Regions from separate parts of the Streptomyces sp. NPDC059037 genome, predicted to be linked through region 4. Evidence: riboswitches for the same ligand, from Rfam matches in the RefSeq annotation. Region 4 holds a riboswitch; each other region holds the start of a gene.

Evidence for each region. Region 4 has a riboswitch for cyclic di-AMP ahead of ACFWY6_RS15825 (M23 family metallopeptidase). Riboswitches for the same ligand answer to the same signal wherever they lie in the genome.
Region 1: another riboswitch for cyclic di-AMP. It lies ahead of ACFWY6_RS23350 (M23 family metallopeptidase); the one in region 4 lies ahead of ACFWY6_RS15825 (M23 family metallopeptidase).
Region 2: another riboswitch for cyclic di-AMP. It lies ahead of ACFWY6_RS42780 (transglycosylase SLT domain-containing protein); the one in region 4 lies ahead of ACFWY6_RS15825 (M23 family metallopeptidase).
Region 3: another riboswitch for cyclic di-AMP. It lies ahead of ACFWY6_RS33105 (C40 family peptidase); the one in region 4 lies ahead of ACFWY6_RS15825 (M23 family metallopeptidase).

What each region holds. Positions count from the first base shown of each region.
Region 1 covers NZ_JBHYIG010000115.1:2,441-9,854, forward strand. Annotated here, with positions in the region: gene ACFWY6_RS23335 (alginate lyase family protein) at 1-984, shown strand, start outside; tRNA gene ACFWY6_RS23340 (tRNA-Met) at 1,060-1,133, shown strand; gene ACFWY6_RS23345 (PP2C family protein-serine/threonine phosphatase) at 1,398-2,501, shown strand; cyclic di-AMP (ydaO/yuaA leader) riboswitch at 2,723-2,869, shown strand; gene ACFWY6_RS23350 (M23 family metallopeptidase) at 2,881-3,963, shown strand; gene ACFWY6_RS23355 (aldo/keto reductase) at 4,104-5,048, shown strand; gene ACFWY6_RS23360 (PrsW family intramembrane metalloprotease) at 5,049-6,359, opposite strand; gene trmB (tRNA (guanosine(46)-N7)-methyltransferase TrmB) at 6,449-7,249, opposite strand; gene lhgO (L-2-hydroxyglutarate oxidase) at 7,273-7,414, opposite strand, start outside.
Region 2 covers NZ_JBHYIG010000390.1:716-7,703, reverse strand. Annotated here, with positions in the region: gene ACFWY6_RS42785 (DUF3500 domain-containing protein) at 263-1,243, shown strand; gene ACFWY6_RS42780 (transglycosylase SLT domain-containing protein) at 1,352-2,116, opposite strand; cyclic di-AMP (ydaO/yuaA leader) riboswitch at 2,121-2,283, opposite strand; gene ACFWY6_RS42775 (S8 family peptidase) at 2,967-4,760, shown strand; gene ACFWY6_RS42770 (hypothetical protein) at 4,803-5,057, shown strand; gene ACFWY6_RS42765 (hypothetical protein) at 5,073-5,423, shown strand; gene ACFWY6_RS42760 (MFS transporter) at 5,499-6,776, opposite strand; gene ACFWY6_RS42755 (hypothetical protein) at 6,923-6,988, shown strand, end outside.
Region 3 covers NZ_JBHYIG010000216.1:4,050-11,463, forward strand. Annotated here, with positions in the region: gene ACFWY6_RS33070 (8-amino-7-oxononanoate synthase) at 1-861, shown strand, start outside; gene ACFWY6_RS33075 (DUF397 domain-containing protein) at 880-1,104, opposite strand; gene ACFWY6_RS33080 (helix-turn-helix domain-containing protein) at 1,114-1,974, opposite strand; gene ACFWY6_RS33085 (ATP-binding protein) at 2,245-2,706, shown strand; gene ACFWY6_RS33090 (LysR family transcriptional regulator) at 2,695-3,606, opposite strand; gene ACFWY6_RS33095 (LysE family translocator) at 3,726-4,352, shown strand; gene ACFWY6_RS33100 (DUF6328 family protein) at 4,330-4,863, opposite strand; gene ACFWY6_RS33105 (C40 family peptidase) at 4,960-5,433, opposite strand; cyclic di-AMP (ydaO/yuaA leader) riboswitch at 5,437-5,603, opposite strand; gene ACFWY6_RS33110 (hypothetical protein) at 5,969-6,277, opposite strand; gene ACFWY6_RS33115 (ATP-dependent Clp protease proteolytic subunit) at 6,285-6,941, opposite strand; gene ACFWY6_RS33120 (DinB family protein) at 7,081-7,414, shown strand, end outside.
Region 4 covers NZ_JBHYIG010000063.1:21,656-29,069, reverse strand. Annotated here, with positions in the region: gene ACFWY6_RS15835 (pitrilysin family protein) at 1-38, shown strand, start outside; gene ACFWY6_RS15830 (M16 family metallopeptidase) at 35-1,420, shown strand; cyclic di-AMP (ydaO/yuaA leader) riboswitch at 1,637-1,798, shown strand; gene ACFWY6_RS15825 (M23 family metallopeptidase) at 1,811-2,611, shown strand; gene ACFWY6_RS15820 (GntR family transcriptional regulator) at 2,834-3,538, shown strand; gene ACFWY6_RS15815 (HPr family phosphocarrier protein) at 3,733-4,014, opposite strand; gene ACFWY6_RS15810 (GNAT family N-acetyltransferase) at 4,131-6,962, shown strand; gene ACFWY6_RS15805 (DUF5998 family protein) at 7,005-7,414, shown strand, end outside.

The DNA.
Region 1 (7,414 bases), on a different contig from region 4:
ATGCGGGCCAGCAAGTACGCGGCGGACGACTACCGGGCCAAGCCGTACGCCGTCGTCGAGTGCCCGCCCGACACCCGCCCCGGCCGCGGCTGCGTCGAGGAGCGCGAGGACGCCATCGCCGCGTACACCCACGCGCTGCTCTGGAACATGACCGGCGAGAAGGCGCACGCCGCGAAGGCCGTGCAGATCATGGACGCCTGGTCGCAGGTGATCACCAGGCACACGGAGGCCAACGCCGGCCTCCAGACGGCGTGGGCCGCCTCGTCCTGGGCGCGCGCCGCCGAGGCCGTGCGCTACTCCTATGACGGCTGGAGCGACGGCCGGCTGCTCCGCTTCGAGCGGATGCTGCGCAACGTCTACCTGCCCCAAGTGCGCGAAGGCGCCGCCCACTTCAACGGCAACTGGGATCTTCTGATGGCCGACGCGACCATCAGCATGGCGGTCTTCCTCGACGATCACGACTCGTTCGAGAAGGCGGTGACGCACTTCCGGGACCGCGTACCCGCCTACTTCTATATGAAGTCGGACGGTCCGCTCCCCGTCTCGCCGGCCGGCAGTGACATCAACACCCCGAAGCAGCTCCAGAAGTACTGGTTCGGGGAGAAGACCTTCGCCGACGGGCTCTCCCAGGAGACCTGCCGCAACTTCAAGCACGCCAGCTACTCGCTCGCTGCCACCGCGCACATCGCGGAGACCGCCTGGCACCAGGGCGTCGACCTCTACGGCGAGGTCGTGGACCGGCTGAGGGCCGCGCTCGAATTCCACTCCAAGTACCAGCTGGGGGCCAAGGCGCCCAAGTGGCTGTGCGGCGGAAAGGTGCGGCGCGACATGGGGCCCGACACCGAGGTCGGCCTCAACCACCTGGGGCAGCGGCTGAAGCTGGATCTCCCGAACACGGAGAAGTACACCCAGCAGCGGCGGCCCGAGGGCACGGACGATCTCTTCGTGGCCTGGGAGACCCTGACGCACGCCGAGAACGCCTAGCGACCTGCGGTTTTGCCCCTCCCGTCAACCGGTTCGCTTTTATCCCGCCACATGGCGTACTGTTCATTTCAACGGCGCGGGGTGGAGCAGCTCGGTAGCTCGCTGGGCTCATAACCCAGAGGTCGCAGGTTCAAATCCTGTCCCCGCTACTGAAGTCCGAAGGCCCGGATCCAGATCATGGATCCGGGCCTTTGGCATTCCCCCCTGACGTCATCCCCCCTGACGTCATCCGGTCGGCCCACACCGCTCGCAGCCCGCCGCCGCTGCGGGAAACCTGGACAGGTGCGGTCATGGGGCTGGTCCCGGGCGCGGACATCGGCGGGAGACGAGCGGTGGGGCAGCGAGGAGGACGTCCGAGAAACCCCTCAGAGGGGTCGGACACGAGTCCGGACGTCACCCACGAGCGGGCTCTCGTGCGGGCCCTCCCGTGGCTCCTGCTGGCCATCGGGGTCGTGTACGACATGTCGACTCCTCCGGAGTTCACCGCGGCGCCCCTGTTCACCGCGGCCCCGCTGATCGCCGCCCCGTTCTACTCGCTCCTCAGCACCGCCCTCATCGGCGCCGCCTCCTGCCTCGCCGTGCTCGTCCTGCACTTCGGCAACAGCACCACCACCGACGTCGAGGCCGTCACCGAGCTGCTCACCGTGCTGACGGTCGCCGTGCTCGCCGCCCTCATCAACCGCGTCGTACGCCGCAGCGACGAACAGCTCGCCTCCGCCCGCTCCATCGCGGAGGCCGCCCAGCGCGCCGTGCTGCCGCAGCCGGATCACCGGATCGGGGGGCTCGACATCGCGGCGCGGTACGAGGCCGCGGAGGCCGACGCGTTCATCGGCGGGGATCTGTACGCCGTGCAGGACACCCCGCACGGCGTACGCGTCATCGTCGGTGACGTACGCGGCAAGGGGATGGGGGCGGTGGCGGCCGTCGCCGTCGTCATCGGGGCGTTCCGGGAGGCGGCCGAGCAGGAGGCGACCCTGGAGGCGGTGGCGCAGCGCCTGGAGCGTGCGCTCGCGCGGGAGGGCATGCGGCGCGAGGGGCTCGACGCCTTCGAGGGGTTCACCACCGCCGTCCTGGCGGAGATCCCGCGCGGCGACGGAGTCATCCGCATCCTCAACCGCGGGCATCCCGAGCCGCTGCTCCTGCGCGGCGACGGACGGCTGTGCGTGCTGTCCGCGAGCGAGCCCGCGCTGCCGCTCGGGATGGGCGACCTGGGGGTCTGGCCGGACCGCGCCGACGAGGCGGAGTTCCCGCCGGGGGCGATGCTGCTGCTCTACACCGACGGGCTCTCGGAGGCGCGGGACATCCGCGGCGAGTTCTACAACCCGGCGGCCCGGCTCGGCGGCCGGATCTTTCCCGGACCCCACGGTCCGGACTCGCTGCTTGCGACGCTGGCCGAAGAGGTGCGCCGGCACACCGGCGGGGGAGGGACGGACGACATGGCGCTGCTCGCGGTGCGGCGGCCGGACTCCGGCGACGCACCGGCCGATGCCCCGCCCGATGTCACGGGACGTGACTGAATCGCACCACTCCGCATAACAACTGACGCACTGTCAAGGCGGTGTGAAGGTCCGGTGTGTGAAGAAGTGCGGTCAACTCGCCCCGTTCCCACCCCTGGTGTCCCGTTAAGTACAGGCCAACGGCGTTAACGATCAGTCGGAACGGCTTGGAATACGGCCCTGCCGTCTATTAACGTTCGATAACGCAGCGCGGTCGTCCCAGCCGTCACTCGAGTCGGCTCCGTGCGCACACGCCTAATCCCGAAAGGGAGCCGGGGAACCACCAATTGGGGTGAATCGGGCATCTGTGCATCCGTGCCAGATGTTCGTAGGAGACCTTCCTGCTCCGAACCCGTCAGCTAACCCGGTAGGCGAGAAGGAAGGAAAGGAGCGCGCCCCAGTGGCGTCCAACCGGCCTGCCCCCCAAGCCGTTTTCGTACCGAGTGACGACGACCTCGGTTCCTACGACGACGAGCCGTGGGAGGAGTGGAATCCGACCGAGGAGTCCATCCGTCCCGTTCGCGGCAGGCACCGCGTCCACAAGAAGGGCGGCGGCGGGCTCGCCCGCAGCTCCACCGTCCTCGGCGTGGGCGTCATCGCCGCCGTCGGCGCGGGCGGCATAGCCACCGCGCAGGGCGGCAAGCCCCCGGTCTCCATCGAGATGCCGGACATCTCGGCCGTCACGGACTCGCTGCCGGAGGCCAAGTCCCTTCCCGGCGTGGGCTCCCTGATATCCGACGACTCCGAATCGGGCTCCTCCGACGCCGGCGTGACGACCGCCGCCGCCCCGCTCACCACCGCCGGTGTCAGCACCGCCGACGCCGAGCAGGGCACCACCGACGCCGGTGAGGCACTGCGGGCCCGCATCATGCAGCAGGCCGAGAACCAGCAGGACCAGGCGGACGACGCGGTCCAGAAGGCGGCGGAAGAAGCCGCCGTCAAGAAGGCCGCGGAGCAGGCCGCCGCCGAGCAGTCCGCGGCCGAGAAGAAGATCGCCGCCGAGAAGGCCGCCGCGAAGAAGAAGGCGGAAGAGGAAGCCCGCCGCAAGGCCGAGGCGGAGCGCCTGGCCAAGCTCGCCAAGAGCTACACCCTGCCCCTCAGTTCGTACACGCTCACCAGCACCTTCGGGCAGGCCGGCTCCATGTGGTCCTCCGGCTACCACACCGGCCTCGACTTCGCGGCGCCGACGGGCACGCCCCTCAAGGCGATCCACTCCGGCACCATCAAGGAGGCCGGCTGGGCGGGGTCGTACGGCTACCGCACCATCCTGGAGCTCGAGGACGGCACCGAGATCTGGTACAACCACCAGTCCTCGATGGGTGTCAGCGCCGGCCAGAAGGTCACCACCGGCGACACCATCGGCCGCGTCGGCGCCACCGGCAACGTGACCGGGCCGCACCTCCACCTGGAGATCCACCCCGGCGGCGACTCCACCGGGGTCGACCCGGCCGCCTGGCTGCGGGACAAGGGCCAGTCGCTCTGAGGCACCCCCTGTGACTCCGGCGGTCCTGGCGGCAACCCCCCGACGTCAGGGCTGCCGGCTCGGCATGCCCACATCCGGTGGCGCGGAACGGACATCCCGCTGTACGGAATGCTGGGATCCGTAAGGGTGTTGAGCCCCGTATGACTTCTCTACGCAAGCTCGGCCCGTCCGACCTCGAGGTCTTCCCGCTCGCCCTCGGCGGCAATGTCTTCGGCTGGACGGCCGACGAGGCGCAGTCCTTCGCGGTGCTCGACGCCTACACCGCGGCGGGCGGCAACTTCGTCGACACCGCCGATGTCTACTCGGCCTGGGCGCCGGGCAACAAGGGCGGCGAGTCCGAGACCGTCATCGGCAACTGGCTCGCCGCGCGCGGCCATCGCTCCGACGTCGTGATAGCCACCAAGGTCGGCGCCCACTCCGACTACAAGGGCCTGTCCGCGAACACCATCAAGTCCGGTGCCGAGGAGTCGCTGCGCCGGCTGCGCACCGACTACATCGACCTCTACTACACGCACTTCGACGACCCGACCGTCCCCGTCGAGGAGATCATCACCGCGCTCGACGATCTGGTGACGTCGGGCAAGGTGCGCGCGATCGCCGCCTCCAACCTGACCGCCGAGCGGCTCCAGGAGTCCATCGACTTCTCCGACCGCGAGGGCCTCGCGCGGTACGTGGCGCTGCAGCCGCACTACAACCTCGTCTCCCGCGGCACCTACGAGGGCCCGCTCCAGGAGGTCGCGTCGCGCTCCGGCCTGGCAGCGGTGCCGTATTACGCGCTCGCCTCCGGCTTCCTCACCGGCAAGTACCGCCCGGGGGCGCAGGTCGACAGCGCGCGGGCCGAGGGCGCGGGCAAGCACCTGGAGACCGACCGTGGCGTGAAGGTGCTCGCCGCCCTGGACGAGATCGCGGCCGAGCGTGGCGCCGAGGTCGCGACCGTGGCCCTGGCCTGGCTCGCCGCGCAGCCGACGGTGGCCGCGCCGATCGCATCGGCCCGCACGGTCGAGCAGCTGCCCGCGCTGCTCGCGGTGGGCGATCTTGAACTGACGGAGGCCGAGGTGACCGCGCTGACGAAGGCCTCCGCCTGATCAGCCGCGGTAGGGGTGGTACGGGGCCTGGTAGGCGGGATGTCCCGCCGCCGGCCCGGCGTACGCGTATCCCTGCTGATGGGGAATCCGGTACCCGTACGGCGGCGGCATCGGTACGAGCACGGGTGCCGTCGCCCGCGCCGCGTAGGCGAGCGCGGGCCTGGCCAGTTCGCGGCGCTCCCACAGCGCGTGCAGCAACTCCCGCTCCCGTACGACGAAGTCGGCGCCCGCGCGGCCGCGCCGGCCCCGGTGCCGGAGCAGGGCGAGCGACGTCGCGTACGCCTCGTACTCCGCGACCGTGCGCGCCGCGGCCTTGCCCTGCATGTACGAGGCGTAGTCGCGGGCGATGGTGCGGGCGCGCATCGTGCCGAGCGCGTACGGCTCGGGCGGCGTGAGCCAGCCCGCGACCGCGTACGCGGGCAGCTCCGTGCGCACCACGCGCAGGCCGCGCTGCCTGAGCCAGATCACCAGCCAGGTCAGCAGTCCGAACGCGGGCAGCATGAAGAGCGCGTACACCGCGAAGAAGCCGTACTCGCCGAAGGTCGTCGAGCCGTTCCACAGGGCGTGCAGGCCCATCGCGAGGAGCAGTCCGGCGAGCGGAAGCAGCACGCGGCGCAGCCGCCCGCGGCCGGTGCCGAGCGCGGTGATGCCGAAGCCGATGCCGGTGAGCACGGTGAACAGCGGGTGCGCGAAGGGCGACATGACGATGCGTACGAAGAAGGTCGCCGCCGTCACGGACGCGAGACCGGTGCCGCCGTTGAGCTGGTCGGTGCCGAACGCGCTGCCGAGATAGAGGATGTTCTCGGTGAACGCGAAGCCGGTGGCGGTCACTCCGGCTATCACCACGCCGTCGAGCACACCGGTGAACTCGCGTCTGCGGAAGAGGAAGACGAGCAGGACGGCCGCGGCCTTGGCCGTCTCCTCGACGATCGGCGCTATGACGGTCGCGCCGAGGGTGTCCGCGCTGCTCGGGTCGGCGGTGGCGGTGGCTATCCAGCGGGTCGCGAAGCTGTTCGCGACGATCGCTATGAGGGCGGCGGCGCAGGCGCCCCAGGCGAAGGAGAAGAAGAGGTTCCGCCAGGGCCCCGGCTGTACCCGGGCCAGCCAGCGGAAGGCGGCTATGAGCAGCGGCACGGGCAGCGTGGCGAGCCCGAGCCCGACCAGGAACCCCTCGGTGCCGGTCTGTTCGCGCACCAGGGCGAGGATGACGAGCCCGGAGAGGGCGAGCAGGGTGACCAGCGCGGCGGCGCGGATGGCCCGCCGCTGCCACCAGCGCGCGTGGCGCAGCCCGGGGGGCCCCGCCGGGGGCATGGGGTGCGCGTGCGGAGAACTGGTGGCCACGCCGCTGACCCTAACGAGGGACAGGGGTGGCCCGCGACGGTGCGTTTTCGCCCGGGTGGCTACTGGTCCTCTGTTACCCGGCGGAACAGCAGGTCATGGACCACGTGCCCCTTGTCGATGCCCTGGCCTTCGAAGCGGGTGAAGGGCCGGAAGGCGGGACGAGGCGCGTAGCCGCCGTCGGGCCGGGTGTTCTCGAAGAGGGGGTGCGCGGTGAGCACTTCCAGCATCTGCTCGGCGTACGGCTCCCAGTCGGTCGCGCAGTGCAGCAGCGCGCCGGGCTTGAGGCTGGGCGCGGCGAGGTCGAGGAACTCGGGCTGGATGATGCGGCGCTTGTGGTGGCGGGCCTTGGGCCAGGGGTCGGGGAAGTAGACGCGCAGGCCGTCGAGGGAGGCGGCCGGGAGCATCTCGCGCAGCAGGATGACGGCGTCCCCGTTGGCGACGCGGACATTGCCGAGGCCGTTGCGATCGGCGAGCCCGAGCAGATTTCCCTGCCCGGGGGTGTGTACGTCGACGGCGAGGATCCCGGTGTCCGGATCATCGGCGGCCATCTGCGCGGTCGCCTCGCCCATGCCGAACCCGATTTCGAGCACGACGGGCATCTCGCCGCCGAACAGCTCCCCGAGGTCGAGGACGCGCTGCCCGTCGATGTCCAGGCCCCACTTGGGCCACAGTCGCTGCAGGGCATCGGCCTGGCTCGTCGTGACCCGGCTCCTGCGGGGCTGGAAGCTGCGGATCCGCCGCTCGTGGTGCGACCCCGCGGGGTCGGGCGATGGGCCGCCCGGGAAGCGGGGCTCGGCCTTGGGGCGCGCGGGGCGGGGCTCGGTGGGGGTGGCGTTCGACTCAGACACAGTGGGGGCGATTTTACTTGCCCGCAGGGTCAGCCCTACAGCAGTGCCAGCACCCGCCGGGCCACCGCCCGCCCAATCGGCAGCGAAGCCGTAGCGGCGGGCGAAGGCGCGTTCAGGACGTGCACCGTCCGCGCCCCCTCCCGGATGAGGAAGTCGTCGACCAGCGTTCCGTCCCGC
Region 2 (6,988 bases), on a different contig from region 4:
TGAACTGACCGATGACGTAGAGGACTTCGGCCGCCTGGCCGCCCTCAGTCGAGGACCGGCCACCAGGACCGGCACAACACGGCCCGTGCATGCGGTACGTGCACGTGGACGGCAGGCATATGACCTTCAGGGGTACGCCACGCCACGCGGCGGACCGAGTTCCGGTGTTGCGTCGCTGCTGGATGGCGCACCATGGGCCGCAGGGGGTGACGCTGCCCCGCGGGTGCGCCGGATCGGGCGCCGAGGGGGAGGAGAAGAAACGGTGGACGGGCATCGGCCAGAGGTGATGACGACGGTGTCGGCGGCGGAGATGCGGGAGGCGGTGCGGGCATTGCTGTCCGTGCTGGACCCGGAGCAGGTGCGCGAGCTGCGCGCGGGGCCGGCCCGGCTGGACGCGCCCGAGCTGCGGGAGTGGACGTACCTGCCGGGCGCGCGCCCTGGGCTGCCCACCGAGAGTCTTGGCGACCGGCAGCGCGAGGCTGTCGACGCGCTCCTCGCCACGGCGCACAGCGCGGCGGGAGCGGCGCTGGCACGCGGGGCGATCGAGGTGGAACGGCACCGCCGCGCGATGGTCGGCGCCACGGGTGCCGACCGCTACTGGCTGCGGCTGCTGGGCGACCCGGACGGCGACGGACCTTGGGGCTGGCGGATGAACGGCCACCACCTCGCCGTACACGTATTGATCACGGTGGCCGGGATGCGGGTGACGCCACACTTCATCGGTGCGGAACCGGCGCGCATCACGCACGGTCCGCAGGCCGGCCGCAGGCTGCTGGGGCCGGAGGAAGACCTGGCCCGCGAACTGGTCACGGACCTGGACGTCGGCCGACGGGCGAAGGCGGTCTTCGCCGCCGCGCCTCCGGACGACATCTTGACCCGCGCCGACCCCTTCGCCGATCCAGACCTGCTGCCGACCGGCCTCCCGTACGGCGACATGGCGCCCGGTCAACAGCGGCTGCTTCAGCGTCTGGTGCGCCGCTACCTCGACCGCGCGCCCGCGGCGTACGCGCAGGAGTGCTGGTCCGACGCCGTGGCGCGTGGACTGGACGCCCTCTCCTTCGCCTGGGCCGGTGGCCGCGCACCGGGGGACCGGCACTACTACTGCGTTCGGGCCCCGGACTTCCTCATCGAGTACGACAACACCCAGGACGGCGGCAACCACGCCCACTCGGTCTGGCGGCACGTCCGCCACGACTGGGGCGCCGACCTTCTCCGCGCGCACTACACGGAACAGCACGGGTGACTGAACACTCGGCGAGGCCTGGGCCAGGCACCTGGTCCGGCCTCGGACAGGCCTGAGCCCCGGACACATGGCGCGCCGGGGCTCAGAGCGGACGAGACGGGGTGTGGTCTAGTACGGGCCGTTCACGTTGTCGATCGAGCCGTACCGGTTGGCCGCGTAATTGCAGGCGGCGGTGATGTTGGCGACGGGGTCGTAGCTGTCCATCGACGTGCCGGGCACGTGGTAGGCCTCGAACGTGGGGGCGATGACCTGCAGGAGCCCCTTGGACGGGGTTCCGGCGACGGCGTTGGAGTCCCAGTTGTTGATGGCCAGCGGGTTGCCGGAGGACTCGCGCATGATGTTGCGGTGGATGCCCTCGTAGGTGCCGGGGATGCCCTGCTGGGCCATGATGTCGAGCGATTCCTTGATCCAGCCGTCGAGGTCGTTGGTGTACGACTTCTTCGCCGTGGCAGCGGCGGGCTCGGCGGACGTGCTCTTGCGCTCGGAGCGGTCCGCCCGCTCGGCGGACGTCCTGGAGTCGGCCGACTTCTCCGCGGGCTCGGCGGAGGCCTTCTTGCCGAGGGTGAGCTTGACGCCCGGGTGGATCAGCCGCGGGTCGTCGCCGAGGGCGCTGCGGTTGTCCTTGTACAGCTGCTTCCAGCCGCCGCTCAGGGAGTGCTCTCGGGCGATCTCGGAGAGGGAGTCGCCCGCGACGACGACGTAGGTCTTCGCGGCGGCGGCGGGCTTGGCGTCCGGGGCGGCGGCCTGCGCCGCGCCCGCGGAGGTCGCGCCGAGCACCGGGAGTACGAGGACGGCCCCGCCCGTGCCTGCGGCGGCGATGCCCCGGCTGAGCGGGCTGGACTTGGGACGGCGGTGCTTGCCCTTTGCAGGCATGACGAATTCCTCTCCGTCGCCTACGAGGTGAGCTGTCGGGTTCGGACGGGAGATGTCCGGTCGCACTGGTAATGCGACTTCACCCCGAGCCGATCCGGAATGCGGATCGGCGGCTTACCTGGGTCCCCCGCTCCTGCCGTGCGTAATTGAGTGGGTGGGAAGAGTTGCCGGACGGCGGCAGGATTCGGCGTTCCATCCGGATTGACGGTGACGTTAGGCGAGAAAGCCCGGAAGGAACAAGACACGAATTCGCATAGGGAATGCCTGAGGCCCGACCTTGGCGGCCAGAATGCCCGGCCACCTTTGATCGAAAAGCCCAACTTTCTTTGCGCAGAACGGAAGTGCGCTCGGCGACTCTCGGAACCACGGTCGCCGGTGTGACTCATTTCACCGAATTGGGCGCAGGTCGATTTGCTGCTCGACGGCGTATCAGAGCGTGCCATTTCGCGCGACTGTCCCGCAATGGTGACAGAAATTTCATTCACGCCATAAACAAGTTAAATGAGCAACTATAGTTGCAAATCTGGACATAGTGCGGAGGCTGCTCGCGCCGTCAAAACGGGCATTTCATCTCTAATATCCTCGTCCGTGCCGCCGCAGCCCCAGCCGCGGTGACGCCGCAGCGACGATCCGGTGACGGCCCCTCACTAGGGTCGGCGGCCCGGTGACCGCGAGCGCGCCGCTCGGACGCGGTACCGGACGTGTCCGGCAGGAGGGGGAGGGCTCCTGGACGTCCGGAACCTCCTGGAGCGGCGATTCGGCGTCACGAGCCTGCGCGGCCACCCGGCAGTCGAGGCCGCCTATGTGAAACCACCGGCGGACCTTCCGTAACGTGGTGAAGGAGTCAGCTGTGCCACAGCGATCAGGTGCGGGGAACAGCCGGGGGAACGACCACCCGGCTCCAGGACCAGGACCACTCTTCGGGCGCCCTGAGCTGGTGTGCATCACGCGCGCCGACGCCGGGGTACGCATCACCCCGACCGGCGCGACCGCCGCCGCGGACATCTCCGTGAGCGGTCTCGACGCCGTGGCGGCCCAGGAGGACGTCACCTTCAGCCCGCTGTTCGGCACGGACCAGGAGAGGCTGCGCGCCCAGGCGGGTGCCCCCTCGGAAGGCGCCGGTGCCGACGACGCCACGCTGGAGATCCTCGACCGGATGGCGCTCTTCTTCCATGTCGACGCTCCCGCCGACCAGTTGGACGCGCTGGCCGAGCGGCTCCGCGCGTCGGACGCCGTGGAGGGCGCCTACGTCAAGCCCGCGGCCGCCCTCGCCGTCCCCGATGTCGTACCGAAGAAGGAGAGCGAGGAGACCGAACTCCCGCCGCTCAACGACATGCAGCCGACGGGCGCCGACGCACCGCCCGTCTCCCCGGACTTCACCGCCCGACAGGGCTATCTCGACGCGGCTCCGGGCGGCGTCGACGCCCGGTACGCGTGGACCCTGCCCGGCGGGCGCGGCGCCGGCGTCCGCGTGATCGACTGCGAGTGGGGCTGGCGCTTCACCCACGAGGACCTGCGGCTGAACCAGGGCGGCATCGTCTCCGGCACCGGGAGCACGGACACCGATCACGGCACCGCGGTGCTCGGTGAGATCGGCGGCGACGTCAACGCGTTCGGGATCACCGGGATCGCGCCGGACACGGTCACCAGCGCGTCCGCCTTCTCCATCCCCACGGCCACGGCGATCCGGAACGCCGCCGACCGCCTCGGCCCCGGCGACATCATCCTGCTGGAGATCCACCGCGCCGGTCCGCACGCGACCGGCGTCGGCCAGGCCGGGTACATCGCCGTCGAGTGGTGGCCGGACGACTACCTGGCCATCCGATACGCCGTCAACAAGGGCATCACCGTGGTCGAGGCCGCGGGCAACGGCGCGGAGGACCTGGACCACGCCGACTACGACACCCCGAGGGCGGGCTTCCCCTCCTGGTGGCGCAACCCCTTCCGGCGCACAACGCTGGACGCCGGCGCCGTGATCGTCGGTGCCGGGGCGCCGCCGCCCGGCACCCACGGCCGCCAGCACGGCCCGGACCGGTCCCGCCTCGACTTCTCCAACTACGGCGCCTGCGTGGACGCGCAGGGCTGGGGACGCGAGGTGACCACCACCGGCTACGGCGACCTTCAGGCGGGCGACAACCAGGACTTCTGGTACACGGACCGGTTCAGCGGTACGTCCAGTGCCTCGCCGATCGTCGTGGGCGCGCTGGCCGGCACCCAGGGCGTCCTGCGGGCGAACGGCCGTATCCCGCTGTCGCCCTCGCGGGCCCGGCAGCTGCTGCGTTCCACCGGCTCACCGCAGCAGGACGCGCCGGGACGCCCGGCGACCCAGCGCATCGGCAGGCGTCCCGACCTGCGCCAGCTCATCCCGGCGGCCCTCCAGACGAGCAGCTGGGTCGGCGTCCAGTTCCGGGGCACCCTCGCCGGGAACCGCACCGGCCGCTGGTTCACCTTCAACTGGCCCGCCCACTGGCATGTGGTGTGGACGGTCGTCCCGACCAGCGTCCGCACCGGCGCCCCGCAGATCGGCTGGAAGGTCCGGGTCGAGCGGGCCAACGACACGTACGCGACGTACTGGATCGACGTGACCAACCTCGTGGCCGACTCGGTCGAGTTCGAGGCCCGGTTCGCGGTTCTCGGATGGTGACGCGCGGTTCACCCGGTTCTCGGATGTGAGAGGAAAGCGACGATGCGAGTAGGCACACAGTTCACCGGAACACTCAACCCCGGGCAGACCGGGCGCTGGTTCACCTTCAACTGGCCGCAGGGCTGGCACGTCATCTGGTACTTCATGCCGACGACACCGCAGACGGGCAGCCCGCAGATCGAGTGGGAGACCGAGGTCGAGCGGGCCACGGCCACGACGGTCACGTACTGGCTGACGGTGAAGAACGTCGGCAGCACCCAGATGAACTTCGAAGGCCGGTACGCGGTCCTCAACTAGGCGAGGGGAACGGCCATGAAGGTGCACATCACGGTCACGGAGGACGCGGGCGCGGCCCCGACGGCCGGGCCCGAGCGGCAGCTCTCCGTAGCACGGGAGACCGCCGCCGACGCAGGACCCGCCGCCACGGCAGGGGCTGAACAGGCCATGCCGGCCGACGTCTTCACCACCACCGGACCAGCGCAATCGGTACGTCCCTCAGGCTCCGTCATGGACGGCGGCGAGGCCCCGGCCTGGCTCGCCGAACTCGTCCGGCTCGCCGACGCCGGACAGGTGGCCCGCCCCGGTGAGGAGCCGCAGGAGGCCCGGCAATCCTCGGCGGGCCTGACGACGGATGCCGGCAGCGCGGGGCCGGCTCCGGGCTGAGCGGTCGGCACCAGCCTGCACCGACGTAGTCGGGCGGGCCGCAGAGGAACGCGTTTGCCGGAACCCAGGGTGTGGCTATACGTGCGCCTCGTCCGGGTCTCCGCTGGGTCCCGCAGCCGCGGGACCCGGTCGGGACCGGGTTCGTGTGCCCCAGCGTTCAAGCGATGGGCCAACGGCGCCCACAGCGGCGAAGAACGCACCGAGGAGCAGCCAGCCGATGGTGCCCATGCCGAGCACGACGGTGGTGAGGACGGCGGGGGCGAGCGCCTGGCCCGCGGTGAAGCCAAGCCCGAGAAGCCCTTGGTACTGGCCTTGGGCATGGTCTGGTGCCAGGCCGAAGCCGAGGGCGAAGCCGGCCGAGGACTCCCATATCTCCCCGAGGCTGTGGACGAAGATCGCTGCGACCACGAGGCCGGCGGCCGCCCACACGGGAGCATGCGCGGCCAGGGCCATCATCGGACAACTGAGAAGGAAGAGCAGTCCTGCCGTGCGGAACGCCTTGCCGCCATCGCGCGGGGTTTCGATGCGGGATCCGATTCTGGTCTGCAGGAGGACACAGACTCCGGAATTGATCGCGGCTACCGCGGCCACGGTCCAGCGCGGTGCGTCCGTGTGCTCTGAGATCCAAATCGGCAGAAGCAGCGACACCACCGGGTACTGCAGCCCCATCGCACCATAGAGGGCTGCGAACGTCACGAAAGGACGGTCGGTGAGAGCGATCCAGCGGCGCTGCTGCAACGGCGGCGCCAATGCCCTGTAGTTGGGGAGCAAGAACAGGAGCAGGGCGCACAGCGCAAAGCTGGCCGCGTTGCCGAGAATCAGTACGAGATAGGCAGTACGAGTATTCGAGGCAACTGCAAATCCAGCACCCACGGTCCCCAGAACGACGCCCAGATTGACGTAAGTTCGGAGCTTTGCCCTGAACAGCGCCGGGCGGTCAGTACCGACCCGGACCACAAGGGCTCCCCAGGCCGCGCCGCCGGCGGCTGCGGCAAGCTGGTCAATGGTGGCGACGACCGTGAGGGCGGCCCAGCTCTCGACAAACACGAGAGCGGACATCGCCACTGCCTGAACCATCAGAGCGACCATCATGATCGTGCGCGGCCCACGTCGATCGGCCAGGTGACCCCCCGGTATCCCCGCGAGCAGCCCGATCAAGCCGGCAACGGTGAGCGCGACACCCACCTGCACCGCCGGCAGATCCACGACCAACGTGAAGTAGAGCGCCGACGCAGTGTTGAAGAGCCCATTGCCGACGCGATTCACGAAGCTGGCCAGGATCAGTACCCGCTCTGACCTGCTGCCCCCCGCTATGCGCCGCGCTATTCGGCCGGGCGATCTCCCCTTGATCATGGCCGCAGGCTAACAGCGGCCGCACACACCGTCAGGGGCGCGAAGTCGAACCGGCTGCTGTCCTGCCCGAACCGAACTCGGGAACCGTTTCCCCAGATCTTGCGTGACGTCTTTGACGTGTTGTCGGCTGGTGATGAGGGGATCGAATGAGGGCGCGGACGATGGCGAGCGTGGCGGTATCGGCCTGTGTGGTGCTGGTGGCGTGCGCGTGC
Region 3 (7,414 bases), on a different contig from region 4:
TCCGCCCTCGTGCTGTCCTCCGGATACGCCGCGAACCTCGCCGCGGTCACGGCGCTCGCCCCGCACGGCTCGCTGATCGTCTCCGACGGGGGCAATCACGCCTCGCTGATCGACGGCTGCCGCCTCGCGCGCGGCACGACCCAGGTGGTTCCGCACTCCGATCCCGCCGCCGTGCGCAAGACGCTCGACGGCCACCGCGGCCCGGCGGTCGTCGTGTCGGACACGGTCTTCTCGGTGGACGGCGACGCGGCCCCGCTGGCCGAACTCTCCGCAGCCGCCGGTGAGTTCGGCGCCGGTCTGATCGTCGACGACGCCCATGGCCTCGGCGTGCTCGGCGACGGCGGCCGCGGCGCACCGCAGGCGGCCGGGCTCGCGGGCAGCCCGCACACCGTGGCCACGGTCACCCTGTCGAAGTCCTTCGGCAGCCAGGGCGGTGCGGTGCTCGGCCCCGCCAAGGTCATCGACCACCTGATCAACGCCGCCCGCACCTTCATCTTCGACACGGGGCTCGCCCCGGCAGCCGTCGGTGCCGCGCTGGCCGCCCTGCGGCTGCTGCGCGCCGAGCCCGAGCGGGCGGCGCGGGCCCGCGCGGTCGCGGCCGAGCTGCATGAACGCCTCACGGCGGAAGGTCTGCGGGCGGTGCGCCCCGACGCGGCCGTCGTCTCGGTGCGCGCCCCGTCGCCGGAAGCCGCCGTGCGCTGGGCCGCCGACTGCCGCGGCGCGGGTCTGGCCGTCGGCTGCTTCCGTCCGCCGTCGGTCCCCGACGGCATCTCGCGGTTGCGGCTGACCGCCCGTGCGGATCTCACCGGCGCGCAGATCGCCGATGCCGTACGAGTGATCAGCCGTACCGCACCCCGGTAGTCACCGGGGGTCCGCCCGTCACCGGAGGCCGTGGACGAAGGCCTCCCAGGTGGCGTGCGGGAAGAGCAGGGCGGGCCCTGCGGTGTGCTTGGAGTCGCGCACGGCAAGCAGTCCCGACTTCGGCCCTGAAGTCAGCGGGGCTGTCTCGACGCAGTTGTTCATTCCGTTGCTGTGGCTGCTGCGCTGCCACCGTGCGCCGCTCAGAGAAGTGCTGTCGGATACGTACCGAGGCAATGCAGTCATGGTGCCCCCTTACGCGCCGTCACCTATCCCGGCGATGTGATCCGTTGATTCCTCGGGTGAAAGTGCTTGTCCTAGAAGGGAGTTGAAGGCATCCGTGTATGCCTGGAGGTCTTCTTTCCGTTCGAGGTAGAGGCTACTCGTCAAATGGTCGAGAACAACCACATCCAGATCAGCAATGTTCGGAAATGAGAAGATAACGAAAGAGCCGAGGAGTCCCCTGTGCTCTCCCGCGGCGAACGGCAGCACCTGCAACCGCACATGGGGCAGCTGTGCCGCCTCCTGTAACCGCTTCAGCTGCCCCGCGAGCACCTGTGCCCCGCCGATCTGCCGGTGCAGCACCGATTCGTCCAGGATCACGCTCAGTCGCAGCGGCCGTCGCGCGCGCAGCACGTCCTGGCGGGCCAGGCGCACCTCCACCAGCGCGTCCACCTGCTCGTCCGGCAGACCGTCCAGCGCGGCCCGGGTCACCGCTCGCGCGTAGTCGGGCGTCTGGAGCAGGCCGGGCACGACATTGGTCTCCAGGGTGCGGACGCGGCAGGCCTGTGATTCCAGACTGATGAAATCGCGGTACGCCGGTGGCAGCAGCCCGCGGTAGGCGTGCCACCAGTGGTGACGCCCGCCGCGGTCGTCGGCGCCCGCCAACGCGACCAGCAACTGGCGGAGTTGTGCATCCTTCACCTCGTACGCGTCGAGGAGGAGATGTACGTCCGCGGCCTTGACACCGCTACGCCCGGTCTCGATCCGGCTCACCTTCGACTGGTGCCAGCCGACCCGGCTCGCGGCCTGGCCGCTGGTGAGCCCCGCGAGCGTGCGCAGCGCACGCAGTTCGGCGCCGAGCTTGCGGCGGCGCACCGCGGGACCGTGCTGCATGTCCGTCTCCTCTCCGACGGAGCCTCATTTTCCGGCCTCCCCCGGTCTCTCACGGGCGACAGTAGAGGAAGTGCCGGTCTCGTGCCCAAATACGGTCTGCCGTAGCAGAGTTCACCGCTTTGAGCGACAGATATATGCACATCTCGGTGGATCGCCACACGTGAGGGGCCCAGTAGTGGCAGTCTGGCGCGAAGCACCATTCCGGGACTGTCCTCGTGCCTTCCGCTACGAGTCGGAGTCCAGTCCCGGTGGGAAAGGGACAGCGTCGCCATGGCAGACCTTCAGGAAGCATCCGTCACTCTGCCGAGCGATCCTGCCTCGGTCTCCGCGGCCCGGAAGTACGTATCGAACGTCCTCACGGAGTGGGGCCTGCCCGGCGACGCCGAAGTGGCCGACACCGTCCGGCTCATCGTCTCCGAACTGGCCACCAACGCCGTCCAGCACACCCTCGGACAGTCGCCCACCTTCACCGTGGGCATCGAACTGGACCGCGAGGAGCAGCTGCGCATCGGCGTCACCGACAGTCACCCCCGCTACCCCAAGCGGCTGCCCGCCGCCGTCCAGCAGGACAACGGCCGCGGCATGGTGATCATCCGCTGGCTGACCGTCGAATGCGGCGGCAGACTCTCGGTCACCCCCACCCCCGAGGGCGGCAAGACGGTCTGGATCGCGCTGCCGTGGACGGGGGCGGTCCGGGGCGAGGTGCCGTCGCCATCGACCTCAACCCGCTGAGCGCCCGAATGCCCCACGGAGCAGGGCCCGGAAGGTGTCGGCCGCCGGATGCGAACCGTCGCTGCGGTGGACGACCGAGATCGTACGGCGGAGACTTCCCGGCTCCAGCGGCCGGACCCCCACCGGGGTGGCCGCCGTCCGCGCCACCATCTCCGGTACGACGGCGACGCCGAGGCCGGCGCTGACCAGCGCGCACACCAGCGCGTAGCCCGGAGTCTCGACAAGCACCGAGGGGGTCGCCCCGGCCCGTGCGAGTGCCGACTCCACGCCGTGCCGGGGCGGATGCGTCGGCGCCATGCTGATCAGCGGCTGCCCGGCGAGCTCGGCGAGCGGCAGCCGCGACGAGAGGCCCGCCAGCGCGTGCCCGGGCGAGGTCACCAGGACCAACTCCTCGACCAGGACCGGCTCCGCGCTCACGGACGCGGGCAACGGCACGGGATCCGACGGCTCATAGGTGTGCGTGAGCGCCAGGTCGACCTCGCCCGCCGCCACGGCCGCCACACCGAGCGGCGGCTCATAGCCCCGCAGCGTCAGCTCGATGTCCGGATGGGCACGGCGGAACGCGGTCAGCGCGGGCGGCACCAGATGGATCCCCGCCGTGGTGAAGGTCCCCACCCGCAGTCGGCCGCCGGACAGGCCCGACAGCTGCGCCAGTTCATGCCGCGCCCGCTCCATCTCGTCCAGGACCCGGCGCGCGCGGGCCAGCAGCAGCTCGCCCGCACCGGTCAGCCGTGCCCCGCGGTGATGCCGGACGAGGAGCGGGGTGCCCGCCTCCCGCTCCAGCTTGGCCAGCTGCTGGGAGAGGGCGGGCACGGTGTAGCCGAGGCGCTCGGCGGCGCGGGTGATCGACCCGGCCTCGGAGACGGCCACCAGTGCGGCGAGCCGCGTCGGGTCGTACATGGTGTCTCCCGTGTCTCCCGCCGCGGCGGGCCGTCGGCGTGGGGGTAAACGCCTGCTTAAGGCAGACCCAGGATATTCCACATACCTGCTGAAGGCAGAAGAACGGCAGGCTGGGGGCCATGGACGCACAACTGGTCGCCTTCACCGGAGTCGCCGCGGGCATGGTCGCCATGCCGGGCGCCGACTTCGCCGTGGTGGTGCGCAACGCCCTCGCCTCCCGCCGCGCCGGGGTCACCTGCGCGATCGGTGTCGCGGGCGGGCTCCTGGTGCACACGGCGCTCGCGGTGGCCGGGGTCGCGGCGGTGCTCGCGGCGGTGCCGACGCTCTTCCGGGTGCTGCAGATCGTCGGCGGCGGCTATGTGCTCTATCTGGGCTACCGCACCCTGCGGTCGGCGGCACGGCCGGTGCGGGGTGCCGGTGCGCCGGGGGAGGAGGAGAAGGCGGTGGGCGGCAGCCTGCGGCAGGGGTTCCTCACCAATGCCCTCAACCCCAAGGCACCCATCACGTTCCTCAGCGTGCTGCCCCAGTTCGTGCCCGCAGGGAACCCCGCGATGCCCAGGACGCTGCTGCTCGCGTCCATCATCGTCGCGCTCGCCCTCGTGTGGTTCCCGGTCGTCGCGCTCCTGGTGGACCGGCTCGGCCGCTGGCTGCGCCGGCCGCGTACCGCCCGGGCGATCGAGGGCGTCACCGGCGGCGCGCTGAGCGTCCTCGGCCTGGTGCTGCTCATCGAGGCGGCTCTGGCGTGACGTCCTGCCGTGCGGCCCTGCGGCGCGCCAGGCGGGGGAGTACGCGGGGGAGCACGCCCCACAGGCCCCCGCACACGAGCAGCGTGCCCGCACTCGCGATGATCCCGCCGGTGCGGCCCACCGCCACGTCCACGACCAGGAGCACCGATCCGGCGAGGGCGAACATCAGGACGGCCATGCCGGCCCTGGCGAGCTGCGAGGAGACCCGCACGATCAGCGGTTTGGCGCGCTGCTGGAACAGCGCCCGGTGCACCGCGGCCGGCGCCGTGAACAGGGCCGCCGCGAGGACGGCGAGCAGCAGCGTGGTGACGTAGGTGGCGCGCTGCACGTCGTCCAGGGTCCGGAAGCGGGGCGTGAAGGCAAGGGTCAGCAGGAAGGCGAAGAGGATCTGCACGCCGGTCTGCGTGACCCTCAACTCCTGGAGGATCTCCGAGAAGTTGCGGTCCGCGCGCTCGAACGGCGTCTCGTTGCGGTTGTCGTGAGAGGCGTGGGAGCCACTGTCGTCGGCCATGCCGCACGAGTATCCGGGTCGGCGCGCGCCAAGCGCGGTGGACGCGCCGGGCGACGACGCCGGCCGAAGGGCCGGCCGCCGCCGCCCGGCGGCAGGTCAGCGCACCCTGCCGTACGAGACGCTCTTGGTCCAGATCTTCTCGAGCCGCACCACGGTGTTCGACTTCGGGGCGTGCCAGATCCGGCCCTTACCCGCGTAGATGCCGACGTGGTAGACGTTCCGGCCGGAGTGGAAGAAGACCAGGTCACCGCGGGAACGGTTGGACGCGGAGATGTGCCGGGTCTTGTTGTACTGCTGTGCGGCGGTGCGCGGGAGCTTCTTGCCGGCGCGCTTGAACGAGTAGAGCGTCAGGCCCGAGCAGTCGAACCGGTTGGGCCCCGTGGCTCCGTAGCGGTAGGGCGAGCCCTTCTTGGACGCGGCGATCTTCAGGGCCTTCGTTCCGTGTGTCGCGGCCTGGGCCTCCGTCGTGAGCCCTGGGGCCACGAGGGTGCCGCCGACGACGGCGAGCGTGAGAGCCGATGCGCAACCGGCCCTGGTGAGCAGCGACGGAACATGATTCAGCGCGGTCATGCGCAACCCTTCGTCAGCCGCCTGTGAAGGATGACCTGTCGGATTCGGGCTGACAAAGTTGCCCGGCCGCGGTGTGCGGCTTCACCCCAAGGGCCGTTGTCCGGACCTTCCGGACCGACCCGTCGTGCCTGGGTCCTCCACTCCTGCCGGTGCACCGATGTCGACCGGGCATCCGGGCGGCGGCAGGACTCGGCGTCCGCCCGGACCGCCCCGCCGCTGTGGCGGGGGCTTGTCGTCGGAAGGGATCTTGACCCGTCAACGGCCCGAAAACCGAGCCGAAACGGCGTTTTGTGAGGCTCCTCACGGCTGAACCGTTCAGGTGGACAACGCCGGATAAGGGCACCCTTCGCAGGGCTCGACGATCGCTCTACCAGCACCGGAAGGAGTCATTCCGGCCGTCGCGTACACCGCTGACGCAACTGCGACCGACCCCGTTGACGACGACCTGCTACGCCGAACGGGGTAGCCCGTCTGGTCCGTTTAACTCCGGCCCCGGACGGCTACAGACCTGCCGGGCAGCCGACTTGAGGGGGAATCAGGGCGCCGAAGGGGGCGGCACGGTGACCCGGCAGGACCGCCGCTCCCCGTCGAGCACGCGCAGCGCCCGCGCCAACGTCGGTGCGTGCACGGCGCTCTCGCCCCGCTGGTGCATCAGCGTCAGCGCGTCCCGCAGCGCGGTGGCGCTGCCCACCAGGGCCTGGGCGGCGCGCAGTCCGCCGTACGTGTCGGACGCGCGGGCGGGGTTGATCCGGCCCAGCAGATCGACCACTTCGAGGTACCGGTCGATCAACTCGCCCTCGGCGCGGGTCAGTGCGGGCAGTGGAGGCAGTTCGGGCGGCAGCATCACCGGCTCACCTCGCGTCCGGGGCGCGGAGCGAGTCCTTGCTGCCGCGGAGCGAATCCTTGCGGCTCGGGATGATCCGGTCCACCAGGCCGTACACGAGTGCTTCGGGCGCGCTGAGGATCTTGTCCCGCTCGATGTCCGCCGCGATGCGCTCCGGGCTCTGTCCCGTGTGCCGTACGAGGAGTTCCTCCAGGAGCGCACGGGTGCGCTGCAGCTCGGCCGCCTGAATCGCGAGGTCGGATGTCTGGCCCTGGATCGGCTCGGTGATCGAGGGCTGATGGATCAACACCCGGGCGCCGGGCAGCGCGTGGCGCTTTCCCGGGGTGCCGGCGGCAAGGAGGACCGCGGCCGCCGACGCGGCCTGACCCAGGCAGGTCGTCTCCACGTCGCAGGTGACGAACCGGATCGTGTCGTAGATCGCCGTCATCGCGCTGAACGAGCCGCCGGGGGAGTTGATGTAGAGCGAGATGTCGCGGTCCGGCGCCAGGTATTCGAGGTGCATGAACTGCGCCATCACGTCGTTGGCCGAGGTGTCGTCGATCGGGGTGCCCAGGAAGACGATGCGCTCCTCGAGCAGCTTCGAGTACGGATCGAGAGTCCGCTTTCCCGAGCTGGTGCGCTCGGTGAACTCGGGCAGGACATAGCGGGCGGACGGTCGGTTCATGGCACGTCACTCCTCTTCCCGGGGCCGGATGCGCCGGCCCGTGGCTCGTGTAAGAAATGTACAGGACGTACGTAACGATGGTCGGTGGCGGCGGGTGAAACCGGTGGACAGAGATCACGAGAGCGGCAGACTGGCGTGCATGACCTCAACGGATCCCAAGGCCGACCTTCGCCGCTATCTGCAGTCCGCCCGCGATGCCCTGCTGTGGAAGCTCGAAGGCCTCTGCGAGTACGACATCCGCCGCCCGCTGACGCCGACCGGCACCAACCTGCTGGGCCTGGTGAAGCACACGGCGGGCGTGGAACTCGGCTATCTCGGCGACACGTTCGGGCGCCCGGCCGGCGAGCCGCTGCCCTGGCTCGACGGCGGCGCCGAGGGCAACGCGGACATGTGGGCCACCGCCGACGAGTCACGTGAGTTCATCGTGGAGCTCTACCGCCGGGCATGGGCACACGCGGACGCGACGCTCGACG
Region 4 (7,414 bases):
AAGCCACCGACGAGGACGAAGAGGAGGCGGCGCAGTGACCGAGGCCGCGACGATGCAGTTCCATCCGCAGCCCCAGGCGGGCACCGCACGGCCGTGGGCCTTCCCCGCGCCCGAGCGCTCGGCCCTGGACAACGGCCTCACGGTGCTGCGCTGCCACCGCCCCGGCCAGCAGGTCGTCGCCGTGGAGATCCACCTGGAGGCGCCGCTCGACGCCGAGCCCGCGGGCCTCGACGGTGTCGCCACGATCATGGCGAGGGCCTTCAACGAAGGCACCGACAAGCACTCCGCCGAGGAGTTCGCCGCCGAACTCGACCGCTGCGGCGCCTCGTTGGATGCGCACGCCGACCACCCCGGTGTGCGGGTGTCCCTCGAAGTCCCGGTCTCCCGGCTCCCCAAGGCGCTCGGCCTGCTCGCCGACGCCCTGCGGGCCCCCGCCTTCGCGGACAGCGAGGTCGAGCGCCTGGTGAGCAACCGCCTGGACGAGATCCCGCACGAGAGCGCCAACCCGGCGCGCCGCGCCGCCAAGGAGCTCTCCAAGCAGCTCTTCCCGGCGACCTCGCGGATGTCGCGCCCCCGCCAGGGCACCGAGGAGACGGTCGCGGCCATCGACTCGGCGGCCGTGCGCGCCTTCTACGAGAAGCACGTCCGTCCCGCCACGGCCACCGCCGTCGTCGTGGGCGACCTGACCGGCACGGACCTGGACGCCGTCCTCGCCGACACCCTCGGCGCCTGGACGGGCGGCACGGCCGAGCCGCGTCCGGTGCCCCCGGTGACCGCCGACGACACCGGCCGTGTGGTCATCGTGGACCGCCCCGGAGCCGTCCAGACGCAGCTGCTGATCGGCCGCATCGGCGCGGACCGGCACGACCGCGTCTGGCCCGCCCAGGTGCTCGGCACGTACTGCCTGGGCGGCACCCTCACCTCGCGCCTCGACCGCGTCCTGCGCGAGGAGAAGGGATACACCTACGGCGTACGGGCGTTCGCCCAGGTGTTGCGCTCGGCGCCGGACGGCACGGGCGCCGCGATGCTCGCCATCAGCGGTTCCGTGGACACGGAGTCGACGGGCCCGGCCCTCGACGACCTGTGGAAGGTGCTGCGCACCCTGGCCGCCGAAGGCCTCACGGACGCCGAGCGCGATGTCGCCGTGCAGAACCTGGTGGGGGTGGCCCCGCTCAAGTTCGAGATGGCCGCGTCCGTCGCGGCGACCCTCGCCGATCAGGTCGAGCAGCACCTGCCGGACGACTTCCAGGCGCAGCTGTACCGGCAGTTGGCCGCGACCGGCACCGTGGAGGCCACCGCCGCCGTCGTGAACGCCTTCCCGGGCGACCGGCTGGTGACGATCCTCGTCGGTGACGCCGCGCAGATCGAGGAGCCCGTCAAGGCGCTCGGCATCGGTGAAGTGAGTGTGGTCACGGGCTGAATGACGGTCACGGCCTGAGGGACAGTCAGGACATATCGGGACCCCAGTGGCGGGAATTGGCTGCTGGGGTCCTCATATGTCCGAATTGCTATGGAGGTTACGTGTCTGACCTGTGGCGTGCGCTACAAAACCTCTGATCCGTTTGGCGATGGAAAGACGCCCCGCTTAGCGTCTGGTCCGGCTGTTCGTCATGCAGTACGCCGCGTCCGCGGCACCGGACAGTCATCGCCGAGTCCCCGTACGGCGCGAGCCAGGGGAGCCGGGGACCCACATGTCCCTGGGGTGAATCGGGCACCTTGCCGCGAGGCGAGGAACCCGTAGGAGACCTTCCTGCTCCGAACCCGTCAGCTAACCCGGTAGGCGAGAAGGAAGGAAAGGATCAGCCGCTTCATGGCGTTCACCCGTGCCACCGGGAAGCACCGTCGCCCGAGCCGCCTCACGCGTACCACCGCGAACGTGGCGGGCGTCGCCGCCCTCACCACCACCGGTGTCATCGGAGGCCTCGCCGCTCCGGCGCTCGCCGCCGACGAGGCCGCCGTCGAGAAGACGGGCCTGACCCAGGCGATCTCCGTCGGCGACTCGCTCGCCGCCAGCATCGACGCCCAGGCCGCCGCCCAGCAGCAGGCCGCCGACGACGCCGCTGCCGCCAAGAAGGCCGAAGAGGCCGCCAAGAAGAAGGCCGCCGAGGCCAAGCGCAAGGCCGAGGCCGAGGCGAAGGCGAAGGCCAAGAAGGAGCGCGAGGCCAAGGAGCGCGCCGCCCGCGAGGCCGAGCGCAAGCGCCTCAACAGCTACGTCTCGCCGATCACCGGCTCGTCCATCTCCACGGGCTACCAGACCGGCGGCGCCATGTGGTCCTCCGGCAGCCACTCCGGCGTCGACTTCCACGCCGCGTCCGGCACCACGGTCCACGCGGTCGGCTCCGGCACCGTCGTCGAGGCCGGCTGGGGCGGTGCCTACGGCAACAACGTGGTCATCCAGATGAACGACGGCACGTACACGCAGTACGGCCACATGTCGTCCCTCAGCGTCACCGTCGGCCAGGCGGTCACCCCGGGCCAGCAGATAGGCCTCTCCGGCTCCACCGGCAACTCGACCGGCCCGCACCTCCACTTCGAGGCCCGCACCGGTCCGGACTACGGCTCGGACATCGACCCGGTCGCCTACCTCCGGTCGCACGGCGTCAACGTCTGATCCGCATCACCAAGAGTTCACCGAAAGCTCACCGAAAGCCCCGGCTCATCGAGAGCCGGGGCTTTCGCCGTTCCGGGCCCGCCTTTGATCGACGGCCTCCCTTTGGCCAAAAAATATCCATGGATTTCGACCCGCCGTCGGAAATTCAGACGCTCTGCAATAGAGTCGCTGAATGAGCGTCAATCGACCGCGTTTCGCGGGGATTAAGGCGGAGGTCAGGTCATGCGCATTCCTGCGCACTCGGTATGCACGGCCATCCGGGACGACATCGTCTCCGGTGTCTACGAACGGGGTGGCCGGCTCACCGAGGAACTGCTCGCGCGCCGCTACGGAGTCTCCCGCGTCCCGGTGCGCGAAGCGCTGCGCACCCTGGAGGCCGAGGGGTTCGTCGTCACGCGCAGGCACGCGGGCGCGTGCGTCGCCGAGCCGACCGAGCAGGAGGCGGCCGACCTCCTGGAGATCCGCATGCTCCTCGAACCGCTCGCCGCGGCCCGTGCCGCGCAGCGCCGCACCGAGGCCCATCTGAAGGTCCTGCGCGGCCTCGTCAGGCTCGGCCAGGAGCGTTCGAGGCGCGGTCAGAGCGAGGATCTGCGCTCGCTGGGCGGCTGGTTCCACGAGACGCTCGCCCAGTCGTCCGGCAGCCCCGGCCTCACCGCGCTGCTCACCCAGCTGCGGCACAAGATCGCCTGGATGTATGTCGTCGAGACGCCGGCCGCCCCCGCGGAGTCCTGGGCGGAGCACGCGGCGATCGTCGACGCGGTGGCGCGCGGCGACGCGGAGCGGGCCCGTGCGCTCACCGCGCAGCACACGGAGCGGGCGACGGCCGCGCACCGGCTGCGGTTCGTGACGCGGGGCGAGCGCGAGCGGGAACGCGATCGCGTGAGGGGTTCGCAACATGTCGTAAACACGGTGAGCCTGCAGAATTAACAAGGGCGCCGTATACAAAGAAGTGCTATTCGGCGGGGGATTGCGAGGCGATTGCTTCTGCTGCCCGCATTCGGTGATATCCCCTGCCTTTATTCGGTTGCGTTCGGCGGTGCTCGGGAAGCGGACGCAAATACGCCGAAGGGCCCGCCCCTGTTTTGGGCGGGCCCTTCGGCGTATGCGTGCGACAGTCGCTGTCAGACGGTCTCGGGGAGTTCATCGAGGCCATCGGCGACCAGCTTCGCCAGACGGTCGAGGGCGGCGTCCGCACCCTCGGCGTCGGAGGCGAGCACGATCTCCTCGTTGCCCTGCGCGCCCAGGCCGAGCACCGCGAGCATGGAGGCGGCGTTGACGGGGTTGCCGTCCGCCTTGGCGATCGTCACGGGGACGCCGGCGGCCGTGGCCGCGCGGACGAAGATGGAGGCGGGTCGGGCGTGAAGGCCCTCGGCCCAGCCGACGTTGACGCGGCGCTCAGCCATGTGTTGCTGCCCTTCCAGGTGTCTCACAGTTGTCTAGACCAGTCTCTCATGCCGTCGCGAGTGCTCCGCCGACCGAGGGACCGTGCTCCAACGACCGTACGTCGTACCCTGGCCCCATGCAGACCCCGTCGGACCGGCACGCATACCCCTCCCACTGGGAAGCCGACGTCGTGCTCCGCGACGGGGGAACCGCCCGGATCAGGCCCATCACGGCCGAGGACGCGGACCGCCTGGTCAGCTTCTACGAACAGGTCTCGGACGAGTCGAAGTACTACCGCTTCTTCGCCCCCTACCCCCGCCTTTCCGCCAAGGACGTGCACCGCTTCACCCATCACGACCAGGTGGACCGGGTGGGCCTCGCGGCCACGGTGGGCGGCGAGTTCATCGCCACCGTGCGCTTCGACCGCATCGACGAGCGCGGCATGTCCGCGAGCGCGCCCGCCGACGAGGCGGAGGTCGCCTTCCTCGTGCAGGACGCCCACCAGGGCCGGGGCGTGGCCTCGACTCTCCTCGAACACATCGCGGCCGTCGCCAGGGAGCGCGGCATCCGCCGCTTCGCCGCCGAGGTGCTGCCCGCCAACACCAAGATGATCAAGGTGTTCACGGACGCGGGCTACCAGCAGAAGCGCAGCTTCGAGGACGGTGTCGTACGCCTCGAATTCGATCTGGAGCCGACCGACCGCTCGCTCGCCGTGCAGCGCGCCCGTGAGCAGCGCGCCGAGGCCCGGTCCGTGCAGCGGCTGCTCACACCGGGCTCGGTCGCCGTGATCGGCGTCGGCCGCACGCCCGGCGGCGTGGGGCGCAGCGTGCTGCGCAATCTGCGCGACGCGGGCTTCACGGGGCGCCTGTACGCGGTGAACACCGCCTTCGAGGAGGGCACCGAGGTCGACGGGGTGCCCGCGTACCGCTCCGTCCTCGACATCGACGAGCCCGTCGAGCTCGCCGTCGTCACCGTGCCCGCCGAGCGGGTGCCGCAGGCCGTCGCCGACTGCGGTGAGCGCGGGGTGCTCGGCCTCGTCGTGATCTCCGCCGGGTACGCGGAGAGCGGCGCCGAGGGGCGTGAGCGGCAGCGGGGGCTGGTGCGGCAGGCGCGGTCGTACGGCATGCGCATCCTCGGCCCGAACGCCTTCGGGGTCATCAACACGTCCCCGGAGGTGCGGCTCAACGCCTCGCTGGCCCCGCATCCCCCCGAGCGCGGCCGGATCGGCCTGTTCACCCAGTCCGGCGCGATCGGCATCGCCCTGCTGTCCGGGCTGCACCGGCGGGGCGCAGGCCTTGCGACGTTCGTCGGATCCGGGAACCGCGCGGACGTGTCCGGGAACGACGTCCTTCAGTACTGGTACGAGGACCCCGACACCGATGTCGCCCTGATGTACCTCGAATCCATCGGCAACCCGCGCAAGTTCACCCGCCTCGCGCGCCGCGCCGCGACCGCGAAGCCGCTGGTCGTGGTGCAGGGTGCCCGGCACAGCGGGATCGCGCCCACGGGGCACGCGGTGCAGGCGACGCGGCTGCCGCACGCCACGGTGTCGGCGCTGCTGCGGCAGGCGGGCGTGATCCGGGTCGACACCGTCACGGAGATGGTCGACGCGGGGCTGTTGCTCGCGGGGCAGCCGTTGCCCTCCGGGCCGCGGGTGGCGATTCTCGGGAACTCCGAGTCGCTGGGGCTGCTTACGTACGATGCCTGCGTCGCCGACGGGCTGCGGCCGTTGCCGCCGGTGGATCTGACTACGGGGGCGACCCCGGCGGACTTCCGCGCCGCGCTGGCTGATGCCTTGTCGGACGAGTCCTGCGATGCCGTGATCGTCACCGCGATTCCCTGGGTGGGGGAGGACGGGGTCACGGGGTCACCCGAGGGTGAGGAGCTGGCCACTGCGCTGCGCGCTGCGACGGTTGGGTGCCCCGCGAAGCCGGTAGCCGTGGTCCACGTAGAGCTCGGCGGGCTCGCCGAGGCGTTGGCCGCTGCCGCCCGGACTCGCCCTGGCGCCCCTGGTTCGGCACCCGGCGGTGAGGGCTGTGCCCACCCGTTCCGCCCTGCGGAACGCCTGCCCACAGCGGAGGCGCCGGTAGCGGAGCAGTACCGCATCCCCGCCTACCCCGCCGCCGAGCGTGCCGTTCGGGCCCTTGCCGAAGCCGTCAAGTACGCGCAGTGGCGGCGCGAGGCCGCTGAGCCCGGGAAGGTGCACGAGTACGACGACATCGACGAGAGCGGGGCCGCCGGCCGCATCGCCGAGCTGCTCGCCAAGGACGAGGACCCGCGCGGTGCCACCCTCGCCCCGGCCGACGCCCATGAACTGCTCGGGCGGTACGGCATCGTCGTACGCGAGGCGCTGCCCGCGCCGGATCCGGACGCGGCCGTGGCCGCCGCCCGCACGCTCGGCTACCCCGTGGCCCTGAAGACCACCGCCCCGCACCTGAGGCACCGCGCCGACCTCGGCGGTGTGCGGCTCGACCTCGCGGACGAGGAGCAACTGCGCCGGGCGTACCGCGAATTGACCGAGGCCTTCGGCAGGCCCGCCGAGCTGCGGCCGGTCGTCCAGGGCATGGTGCCGCGCGGAGTGGACACCGTCGTCCGCGCGGTCATCGACCCGGCGGCCGGAGCGGTGCTCTCGTTCGGACTCGCCGGCGCCGCGTCCGAGCTGCTCGGCGACACCGCGCACCGCCTGATCCCGGTCACCGACCGTGACGCGGGCTCCCTGGTCAGATCCATCAGGACCGCCCCGCTCCTGTTCGGCTGGCGCGGCTCGGCGCCCGTGGACACCCCGGCCCTGGAGGAGCTCCTGCAGCGGGTGTCCCGGCTCGTGGACGATCACCCCGAAGTGGTCGCCGTCACCCTGGAGCCCGTGGTCGTCGCCCAGCGCGGCCTCTCCGTGCTCGGCGCGTCCGTCCGGCTGGCACCGCCGCCCGTGCGCAGCGACCTCGGCCCGCGCACGCTTCCCGGGTACTGACGCGGCCACTGGGGCACCGTGCGCCCTCCGGCGGGTCGTAGGATGGACGGCATGGCAAAGACCGGTACGACGACCCAGGGGCTGCGCGCGGCGATCGAGCGCAGCGGCTACTACCCGGCCCTCGTGGCCGAGGCGGTGGAGGCCGCGATCGGCGGCGAGCCCATCGGGTCGTACCTGGTCCACCAGGAGACCACGTTCGACGCGAACGAAGTGCGCCGGCATGTGACCGTGCTCGTCCTGACCGGTACGCGCTTCATCGTCAGCCACACGGACGAGCAGGCGGCGGACAGCACATCGCCGACGCCGTACGCGACGACCTCCACGGAGTCCGTGAAGATCGGCCGGATCTCGTCGGTCGTCGTCAGCCGCGTCGTCGCCAACCCGGAGAAGTACGTGCCGGGGTCGCTGCCCCGCGAGGTCGTTCTGACCATCGGCTGGGGCGCCGTATCGCG